DNA from 2 places in the Halobacillus seohaensis genome. Region 1 is predicted to be linked to the other one. Evidence: predicted binding sites of a transcription regulator. Region 1 holds the regulator's gene; the other holds the start of a gene.
What was found. The regulator CtsR, encoded in region 1, represses protease genes until heat stress. The targets are predictions, from matches to a motif close to ATGGTCAATAAAGGTCAAACA.
Positions count from the first base shown of each region.

Region 1 (4,578 bases):
TGGGGGAAACAATGGAACAAATATATATGTTTACGGAAAATCTTGATATATTTTCAATCCGTTTATGTATTGCCTTATTACTATCGGGTTTGATTGGTTTTGAGAGAGAATTAAAAAACCACTCGGCTGGATTCCGTACCCATATTCTTGTAGGGATTGGTTCCTGTTTAATGATGTTATTATCTTTATATGGATTTGAATCATTTATTCTTCATTATGACAATACCCGGTTCGATCCCTCTCGTATTCCTTCTTACGTTATAAGTGGGATTGGTTTTCTTGGGGCAGGTACAATTATTGTGAATGGAATGACAATAAGGGGATTAACTACCGCAGCGTCAATTTGGACTGTAGCTGGATTGGGTTTAGTTGTAGGTGCCGGTATGTATGGGGTGGCTATACTAGCTACTCTACTTGTGCTCCTTAGCTTAATCTTCTTAAATAATTTAGAGAAGAAGTATGTAAGTCATTACTTTAAGAACTCCTATGTAATACTTGCAGACGACCATGTGAAAATAAGTGAGGTTCTTTCTGTTTTTGATAACGAAAGTATGATGCTTCAAAGAGTTGAGTTAGAAAAGGAGAATAATGATAGAAGGAAAATTTTCATTCAATTAGAAAGCAACCAGCACTATGATGAAGCTTATTTATTAGAGAACCTATCGAAACTAAATAATGTAATACAAGTTACTCAGAGAAATTAAAAACTATGCGATATATATCGTATAGTTTTTTTGTTTTAATCTTGGATTAATTAGGGAATGATTACTTATGTAACTCAAAACATTTTAGTTGCTAAAGAAAATAAAATTAGTATAATAAAGTTAAGGTCAAAGATAGTCAAAGTCAAAAGAGGGGGAGGGAAAATGCGGAATATTTCCGATATTATTGAAGAGTACTTGAAAAACATCTTAGATGAGAATCAAAAGCAAGCCATTGAAATTAAGCGAAGTGAAATTGCAGATCAATTTCAGTGTGTTCCATCTCAAATTAATTATGTGATTAAAACCCGTTTTACTGTGGAAAAGGGGTATATAGTTGAAAGTAAGCGTGGTGGCGGCGGTTATATCCGTATACGTCGTGTACAACATCGCTCAGAATCACAGATGATTGATGAGATTGTCAGTATGATTCAGCCAGAGGTTTCTCAGTCTGTAGCTATAGATATCATTCAAAGATTATTTGAAAACGATAGTATTACAGATCGTGAAGCACGCATGATGGGTAGTGTGATGGAACGTGAGATTCTTGCATTCCCTCTTCCTCTCAGGGATGAGATCCGTTCCAGAATCCTTACGGCTATGTTGTTTACCCTTAAGTATAAAAGTTAGCTTAGGAGGGAGGAATTATTATGGATTGTCAACGATGCCATAAACGTCCTGCGACTGTTCACTTGACCCAAGTCATAAATGGTGAAAAGACAGAAACTCATGTATGTGAATATTGTGCCAAAGAAAAAGGATATATGAGTGATAATGAAGAAAACTTTACGTTAAATGATTTATTATCAGGGCTTTTTAATTATGAACAAAGTCCATCGATAAAAGGTAATCATTCAAAAGCTTTTCAATCCAATAAACAACTGAAATGTCCAACTTGTGGCTTAACCTATCAAAATTTTGCGCAAATTGGCAAGTTTGGGTGTGGAGATTGTTATAAAACCTTTAATGAGCGTTTGAATCCGATATTCCGCCGTGTGCATAGTGGAAATACGAGGCATGACGGGAAGGTTCCTAAGCGAGAAGGTGGAAATTTGCATTTGAAAAGGCAAATTGGAGAATATAAATCCGAACTTCAGCGTCTGATTGAACAAGAAGAGTTTGAGGAAGCTGCTAAAATAAGAGATCAGATCCGTTCTTTAGATCATCAACTTCATCAGGGAGAGGAGGATGAGGAATAATGTCTATAGAACAATTTATAAATGGAGCGATTAGTCCCTGGATGAAGGAAGAGGGACCAGACAGTGACATTGTCATGAGTAGCCGCATCCGATTGGCTCGAAACTTTCAGAAGTACCCTTTCCCGATTATAGCTTCTGAAGAGCGAATGGAAGAGGTACTAAACTTTTTTAAAAAAGAATACAATGGTCAGTCTTTTAGAGATTACAAGAAATTTGAAGTTGTCGAAATGAATGATTTGCAACCAATTGAGAAAAGAGTTTTAGTTGAAAAGCACTTAATCAGTCCGCATTTAACAGATCACTCAAAATATTCAGCATCTTTAATTTCACAAAATGAACAAGTATCGATTATGATTAATGAAGAGGATCACATTCGCATTCAACTTTACTTCCCAGGATTTCAATTAGACCGTGCTTTAGAACAAGCATCACAATTAGATGACTGGTTAGAAGAAAAAGTAGATTATGCCTTTGATGAAAATAGAGGATATTTAACATCTTGTCCAACAAACGTTGGTACGGGAATGAGAGCCTCGGTAATGATGCATTTACCTGCATTGGCCATGACGCAACAAATTAACCGTATGACCCCTGCCATTAACCAGCTTGGACTTGTCGTCCGTGGGATTTATGGAGAAGGAAGTGAAACGGTTGGAAATATATTTCAAATTTCCAATCAAATTACTTTAGGGAAATCAGAAGAAGATATTGTTGAGGATTTGCATAGTGTAGTCAGGCAATTGATTGATCAAGAACGCAAGGCCCGTCAGGTATTGATGCATCGGTCTGGCATGCAACTTGAAGATCGAGTATTTCGCTCCTATGGTGTTTTGAAGCACAGTCGCATCATAGAGTCTAAAGAGGCGGCTAAGTGTTTATCTGATCTGCGCCTTGGAATAGACTTAGGGTTTATTGAACATATACCCCAAACTATATTAAACGAACTGATGGTGTTGACCCAGCCTGGGTTCTTACAGCAATATGCGAAAGAATCCTTATCTCCATCTGAGCGGGATATTCGCCGAGCATCGTTAATTAGAGAAAGAGTTCAGCTAGAAAATAAAGAATAATTTGTTAGGAGGTTTTGTCCATGATGTTTGGACGATTTACTGAGAGAGCACAAAAAGTTCTAGCATTAGCGCAAGAGGAGGCAGTTCGCTTAGGCCATAATAATATTGGTACCGAGCACATTTTGTTAGGTTTGGTTAGTGAAGGAGAAGGTATCGCTGCCAAAGCACTGACTGCCTTAGGCCTTGAATCTAGCAAAATCCAACAAGAAGTAGAAAATTTAATTGGTAAAGGCGAAAAGGTATCCCAAACGATTCACTATACACCTCGTGCGAAAAAAGTTATCGAGCTGTCAATGGATGAAGCACGAAAGTTAGGCCATTCTTATGTAGGTACAGAGCATATTCTCCTCGGTTTAATTCGTGAAGGAGAAGGTGTAGCTGCTCGGGTATTGAATAACCTTGGTGTAAGTCTGAATAAAGCACGTCAACAAGTTTTACAGCTCCTTGGAAATAATGAATCGACTGGTGGCCAAAACCGCCGTGGCGGAAGTGGTAGTTCTCAATCAGCTAACGCTAACACACCGACTCTTGATTCCTTAGCACGGGATCTAACTGCCATTGCTAAAGAAGGTAATATTGATCCGGTAATTGGGCGTAGTAAAGAGATTGAGCGTGTGATTCAAGTTCTTAGCCGACGCACAAAAAACAACCCAGTACTTGTAGGTGAACCTGGTGTTGGTAAAACTGCCATTGCTGAGGGACTTGCTCAACAAATTATGGATAATGAAATCCCAGAAATCTTACGAGATAAACGAGTGATGACACTTGATATGGGTACGGTGGTAGCTGGGACAAAATATCGTGGTGAATTTGAAGATCGCTTGAAGAAAGTGATGGAAGAAATTCGTCAGGCGAACAATATTATTCTATTCATTGATGAGTTACACACGCTAATTGGTGCAGGTGGCGCAGAAGGTGCTATTGACGCATCGAATATCTTGAAGCCGTCATTAGCCCGAGGTGAACTACAATGCATTGGTGCAACTACTCTTGATGAATATAAGAAGTATATCGAAAAAGATGCTGCACTTGAGCGTCGTTTCCAACCAATTCAAGTGGGCGAACCTAATTTGGAAGAATCGGTTCAAATTTTAAAAGGATTGCGTGATCGTTATGAAGCACACCATAGAGTTTCGATTACAGATGATTCCATCGAATCTGCTGTTCGTTTCTCTGATCGTTATATTCCAGATCGTTTCTTACCAGATAAGGCGATTGATTTAATTGATGAAGCAGCATCAAGAGTTCGTCTTCGTTCTTATACGGCTCCGCCAAACTTAAAAGAGTTGGAACACAAGCTTGAAGAAGTTAGAAAAGAGAAAGACGCTGCTGTTCAAAGTCAAGAATTCGAGAAAGCGGCTTCCCTAAGAGATACAGAGCAACGGTTACGTGATGAACTTGATCAAACGAAAGACGAATGGAAAGAAAAGCAAGGCCAAGAGGATTCTGAAGTGACGGTAGAAGATATCGCTGCCATCGTCTCTACATGGACGGGGATACCAGTTGCTAAAATGACTAAAGATGAGAGTGAGCGATTGCTTCATCTAGAAGATACACTTCACAATCGTATTATCGGTCAAGAAGAAGCTGTGAAGTCAATATCTAAAG
Region 1 is NZ_JBHSZV010000019.1:152-4,729, forward strand. It holds gene ACFQIC_RS08005 (MgtC/SapB family protein) at 12-704, shown strand; gene ACFQIC_RS08010 (CtsR family transcriptional regulator) at 867-1,331, shown strand; gene ACFQIC_RS08015 (UvrB/UvrC motif-containing protein) at 1,352-1,900, shown strand; gene ACFQIC_RS08020 (protein arginine kinase) at 1,900-2,970, shown strand; gene clpC (ATP-dependent protease ATP-binding subunit ClpC) at 2,991-4,578, shown strand, end outside.

Region 2 (4,578 bases), on a different contig from region 1:
CTGCTCTAGTTCATTATTACCCAAAATATTAACTTCTTTAACTAAAATTTCATAATCCATTTCCAAAATTTCAACTAAAGCTTTAACTTCTTCACATAATTTGCAATTTTCTTTTAAATAAATCGTTACCTCATTCATTGACGACATCCTTTTACGGACTTGCTTATTATTATGTACGGTCCATTACATTTTATTAAAGACGTTATTAAATCCTATTAAAAATCGAAAGGACACGTTATGAAACGAGCCCTTTCTCATCATCACTATCATAGAAGCCACGTTCAATTTTAGCTTTTTTCGTATCAAGAAATAGAGTTAACGCTTGTTGTCCTTCATACCTTTGAGGTGAACGCTTAATCGATTCAAAATTGAAAGATAAGTGTCGCTGATTAAGCATATCAAAAACATGTATTCTACGATCGTCTGGAATTTTTTCAGTTGACAAAATCTTGAATCTTATAATGCTTGTCATAAAAAAACTCCTTTTCTTTTAAATCTACCTTATCTATATAATAACATAGATCAATCCTTTTCATAATTCTTATACCTTGAGTAAGCTTCAAAAAAATTCACGATAAATACTACTAAATACACAGCAAAATTTAGGGTTGTTTCCGTTACAAAGGATGGCGTTAGAAGGTCCGGGAAATCACTCGCTTCCCCACCGCCCCTTTCACCACACCATTACCTCGGAATCGAGTCCAATTTATTAGTGAATTGATGTATGCCAAATTTGCAGACGAATTTGTAGGTCAAAACGTAGTCATACAGTGGCTATAGTCATCTAACAAATAGAAGATACAAATCAAACTACAATTTTAATTTAAATTATAAATAAAATACTGTTACAACAACAAACGACCAACAAATTAGCATACAATTTGTTGGTCGTTTTATATTACATCTTTAATGTTTGCAATAGATTATAAGTTAACAGTGACATCTGCATCTTCGCGAAGTTGTTCAACTAGCGTTTGAGTTGCCTGTCCTTTTTTCTGACGCTTCACTTGTTCGATGAGATCAGGTTTTGCTTCTTCAAAAGATGGGATTTCTGCACTTTCACCATTTCCCTCACTCATTTGCTCTTGCTGGGCTTTAACCTGTTCATAAGCTTGTTCTAATTCTTCTTCCGTTGGCTCAATATCTCCAGCTTCACTAGCAATAACCTGATCTAATTTCACTTGCATTTCAACCTGAGACATGACTTCTTCTTGTCCCATGCCTTGTTCTTCCAGAGCAGCCAAAAATTCATCCTTGGATTCTACCCCATTTTGTTCAGCTAATCCCGTTAGTGTTTCATCAATTTCTTCTTCTGAAACCTCTATATCACGGCTGTTTGCTTCTTGTATAAGAAGCTCCTGTCCAACCATACTTTCAGCAATCTGTTTCTTTAATTGATCCTGATCAACTTCTTGTCCGGTCATCTGTGACTGCATAGCCATTTGCTGAAACTGTCCTTCATACGTTGTCTTAAACTCTTCTGCCGCTATTTCTTCGCCGTTTACTTCGGCAACAACTTCAGGGATACCTTCTAAGTCTGGTTCAGGCATTTGAGGTTGTTCTGTGTTTCCTTCACTTCCTTCGCCATCCTCTTCTTGCGTTTCAGTTTCCTCATTATTATCTTCAGCCGATTCATCTGTATCATTGCATGCAACGGTTACGGATAAAAGAAAGGCTAGTGATAAACTTAATAACCATTTTCTATTCAAAATCATTCTCCTTTCAGATAATCATTACTGACGGTCATTTTAACATATACCTACTGGTTAGTTACAAATAAAAAGATGCATTTTCTCCATTTCACCTATCTCAATTAGATTGTAAGGGGGATATTCTTAGGAATAGACGTTTAATTCACCTATTATGTGGAGATTAATTTTTTGTGGAACTATCGATATCAATAGATGTATTGTCTGAAATGGGATGGTTGATAGCCGATGAGTCTTCAAGATTCCCAGACAATTCAACGCAATGAGAAAAGGATAAACAACAGAAAGGTTAATGATTGGAAGTTTACTGAAGTCCAATAATAAACAATTGCAACAACTATAGATATTTTAAAGTGCTAATTTATGATTCTTCTCGTGACTTCCGTCGCATGAATGATAACGCTAGGTGTCTTTTGAGGATGTCCTATATGATTTATGGTCTAATAGTCTGGATTGGAACTCCGTTGCCCAACCTTTGATTTACATTTTCACTATTAACAAGAGATGAGACTCCTACATGCATCGAACCATTCGCGCTCGGAAAGAGAATTATCTCCTATCCCAAAACTCGAAATCCCCCTATCCCTTATACGGTAACGAACCCCCATGATATGATTGTGTAATAAGGGGTAATGGTTGATGAGAAACGACTGAGGCAACTGAAAAAGGCTTTACAAAGCAAAAATAACCTCCCAAAATCTATAATAAGAAATTGAGAGGTTCGTAAACATTGTTACATTCTAGCGCATACCAACATTATTTATATAGCGCGCCCGAGAGGATTCGAACCTCCGACTGACGTAGAACCGGAATCTACCGCTCTATCCATCTGAGCTACGGGCGCATATTAAAACGCAAAATCTATTATACTTTTTCCAGCCATAAAATGCAAGATATCAGTAAAATAACTTATTAAATTGTACGTTTATACAATAAAAATTAGGGAATGATGGTAAAGGTAAATGGTTAGATGTTTTTGTTTGACCTTATCTGACCTTAATTGTATGATATAAATACATTCCATCATATAGGTATGATAATAAGGAGGAATTAATAATGAACTTAATCCCAACAGTTATTGAACAAACCAACAGGGGAGAGCGTGCTTATGATATTTATTCACGCCTGCTTAAAGACCGCATCATCATGCTAGGTAGTCCCATTGACGATAACATTTCAAACTCCGTTGTCGCTCAGCTACTATTCTTAGCTGCAGATGATCCAGATAAGGATATTTCAATTTATATTAACTCACCAGGTGGTTCCATAACAGCTGGAATGGCTATCTATGATACGATTCAGTTCATTAAACCTGACGTATCTACGATCTGCACAGGTATGGCTGCTTCCATGGGTGCTTTCCTATTAAATGCTGGTACGGAAGGCAAGCGTTATGCTCTTCCTAATAGTGAAGTAATGATTCACCAACCATTAGGCGGCACACAAGGTCAAGCTACTGATATCGAAATTCATGCAAAACGCATTATTAAAATGCGTGAAAAGCTGAACCAAATACTTTCTGAACGTACAGGTCAACCAATTGAAGTGATCGAGCGTGATACAGACCGCGATAACTTCATGTCAGCTTCAGAAGCTGTAGAATATGGCCTAATTGACAAAGTTATGGAAAAACCAAGCAAATAAAGTACAAAAGTAAAAACCCGTTGTAATTACAACGGGTTTTTACTTTTCGTTGAACCATTCTCGCTTATGTACCTTTATGAGAACGTTCCCCTAATCGTCCTGCTCATCCCTTCACATAGTAAGGTTTAAGATTCCTTTACAAACTCACTTAACTCATCAATAACTCTCTCTTCGTCATGACCGTCAGCAATTAACTTTATTTCTTCACCTTGACCTACTGCTAAGCTCATTAGTCCCATGATGCTTTTGGCATTAATACGCTTACTGTCTTTTTCTATAAATACATCTGAAGAAAAACGGTTGGCAAGTTGAACAAATTGAGCTGCCGGTCTAGCTTGCAACCCCGTGTTTAAATCAATAGTAATAGTTTGTTCCTTCATCTATCATTCTCCTTCCTAACATTCCAAATAAAAATTTAGAAAGCGCATTCAACTCTTTGAAATAAAGAACGCTCTCCATAGAGAGGCGTTCTTTTTGTTGAAATCATTATAGCATGAATATTTCATTAATGACATTATTTTAACTACTTTCTTGAATTTCACCACTTCTTACTTTATCAGCAAATTCATCAATTTTTCTTAAGCGATGGTTGATACCTGACTTACTAATAGCTGCTCCGGAAACTAATTCTCCTAGCTCTTTAAGTGACACTTCCTGATGCTCAACGCGCAATCTGGCTATTTCATGAAGTTTATCGGGCAATGCATCCAATCCAACGGTACGTTTGATAAAATTAATATTTTCAACTTGGCGAAAAGCAGCACCGATTGTTTTGTTTAAATTGGCCGTTTCACAGTTAACCAGTCGATTCACAGAATTCCTCATGTCCCTCACAATCCGAACATCTTCAAATTTAAAGAGTGCCTGATGGGCTCCAATATTACTAATAAGTTCAGTGATTTTTTCAGCCTCTTTTAAATACGTAATATAACCCTTCTTCCGCTCAAGTGTGCGAGCGTGAAGACCAAAACTGTTCATAAGTTCACATAGAGATTCATTATGCTCTTTATCAGAAGAGTATATTTCCAGATGGTAAGATGATGTTTCCGGATTATTTACAGACCCACCCGCAAGAAAGGCTCCTCGTAAATAGGCTCTTTTGCAACATGTAGTTTGTAAATACTTTTTTGGAATATTAGGATTGGTTGATAAAGGTCCACTTAGTATCTCAAGATCTGCGAGCAACTTCTCAGCATTTTTATTCATTCGAACAATATATACATTA
Region 2 is NZ_JBHSZV010000062.1:164,599-169,176, forward strand. It holds gene ACFQIC_RS20160 (glutaredoxin family protein) at 1-138, opposite strand, end outside; gene ACFQIC_RS20165 (hypothetical protein) at 236-472, opposite strand; gene ACFQIC_RS20170 (SurA N-terminal domain-containing protein) at 924-1,715, opposite strand; tRNA gene ACFQIC_RS20175 (tRNA-Arg) at 2,478-2,553, opposite strand; gene clpP (ATP-dependent Clp endopeptidase proteolytic subunit ClpP) at 2,766-3,353, shown strand; gene ACFQIC_RS20185 (HPr family phosphocarrier protein) at 3,479-3,733, opposite strand; gene whiA (DNA-binding protein WhiA) at 3,873-4,578, opposite strand, start outside.
Region 2: clpP (ATP-dependent Clp endopeptidase proteolytic subunit ClpP) is a predicted target of CtsR. The motif match lies at 2,687-2,707, and genes of this name have one in related genera.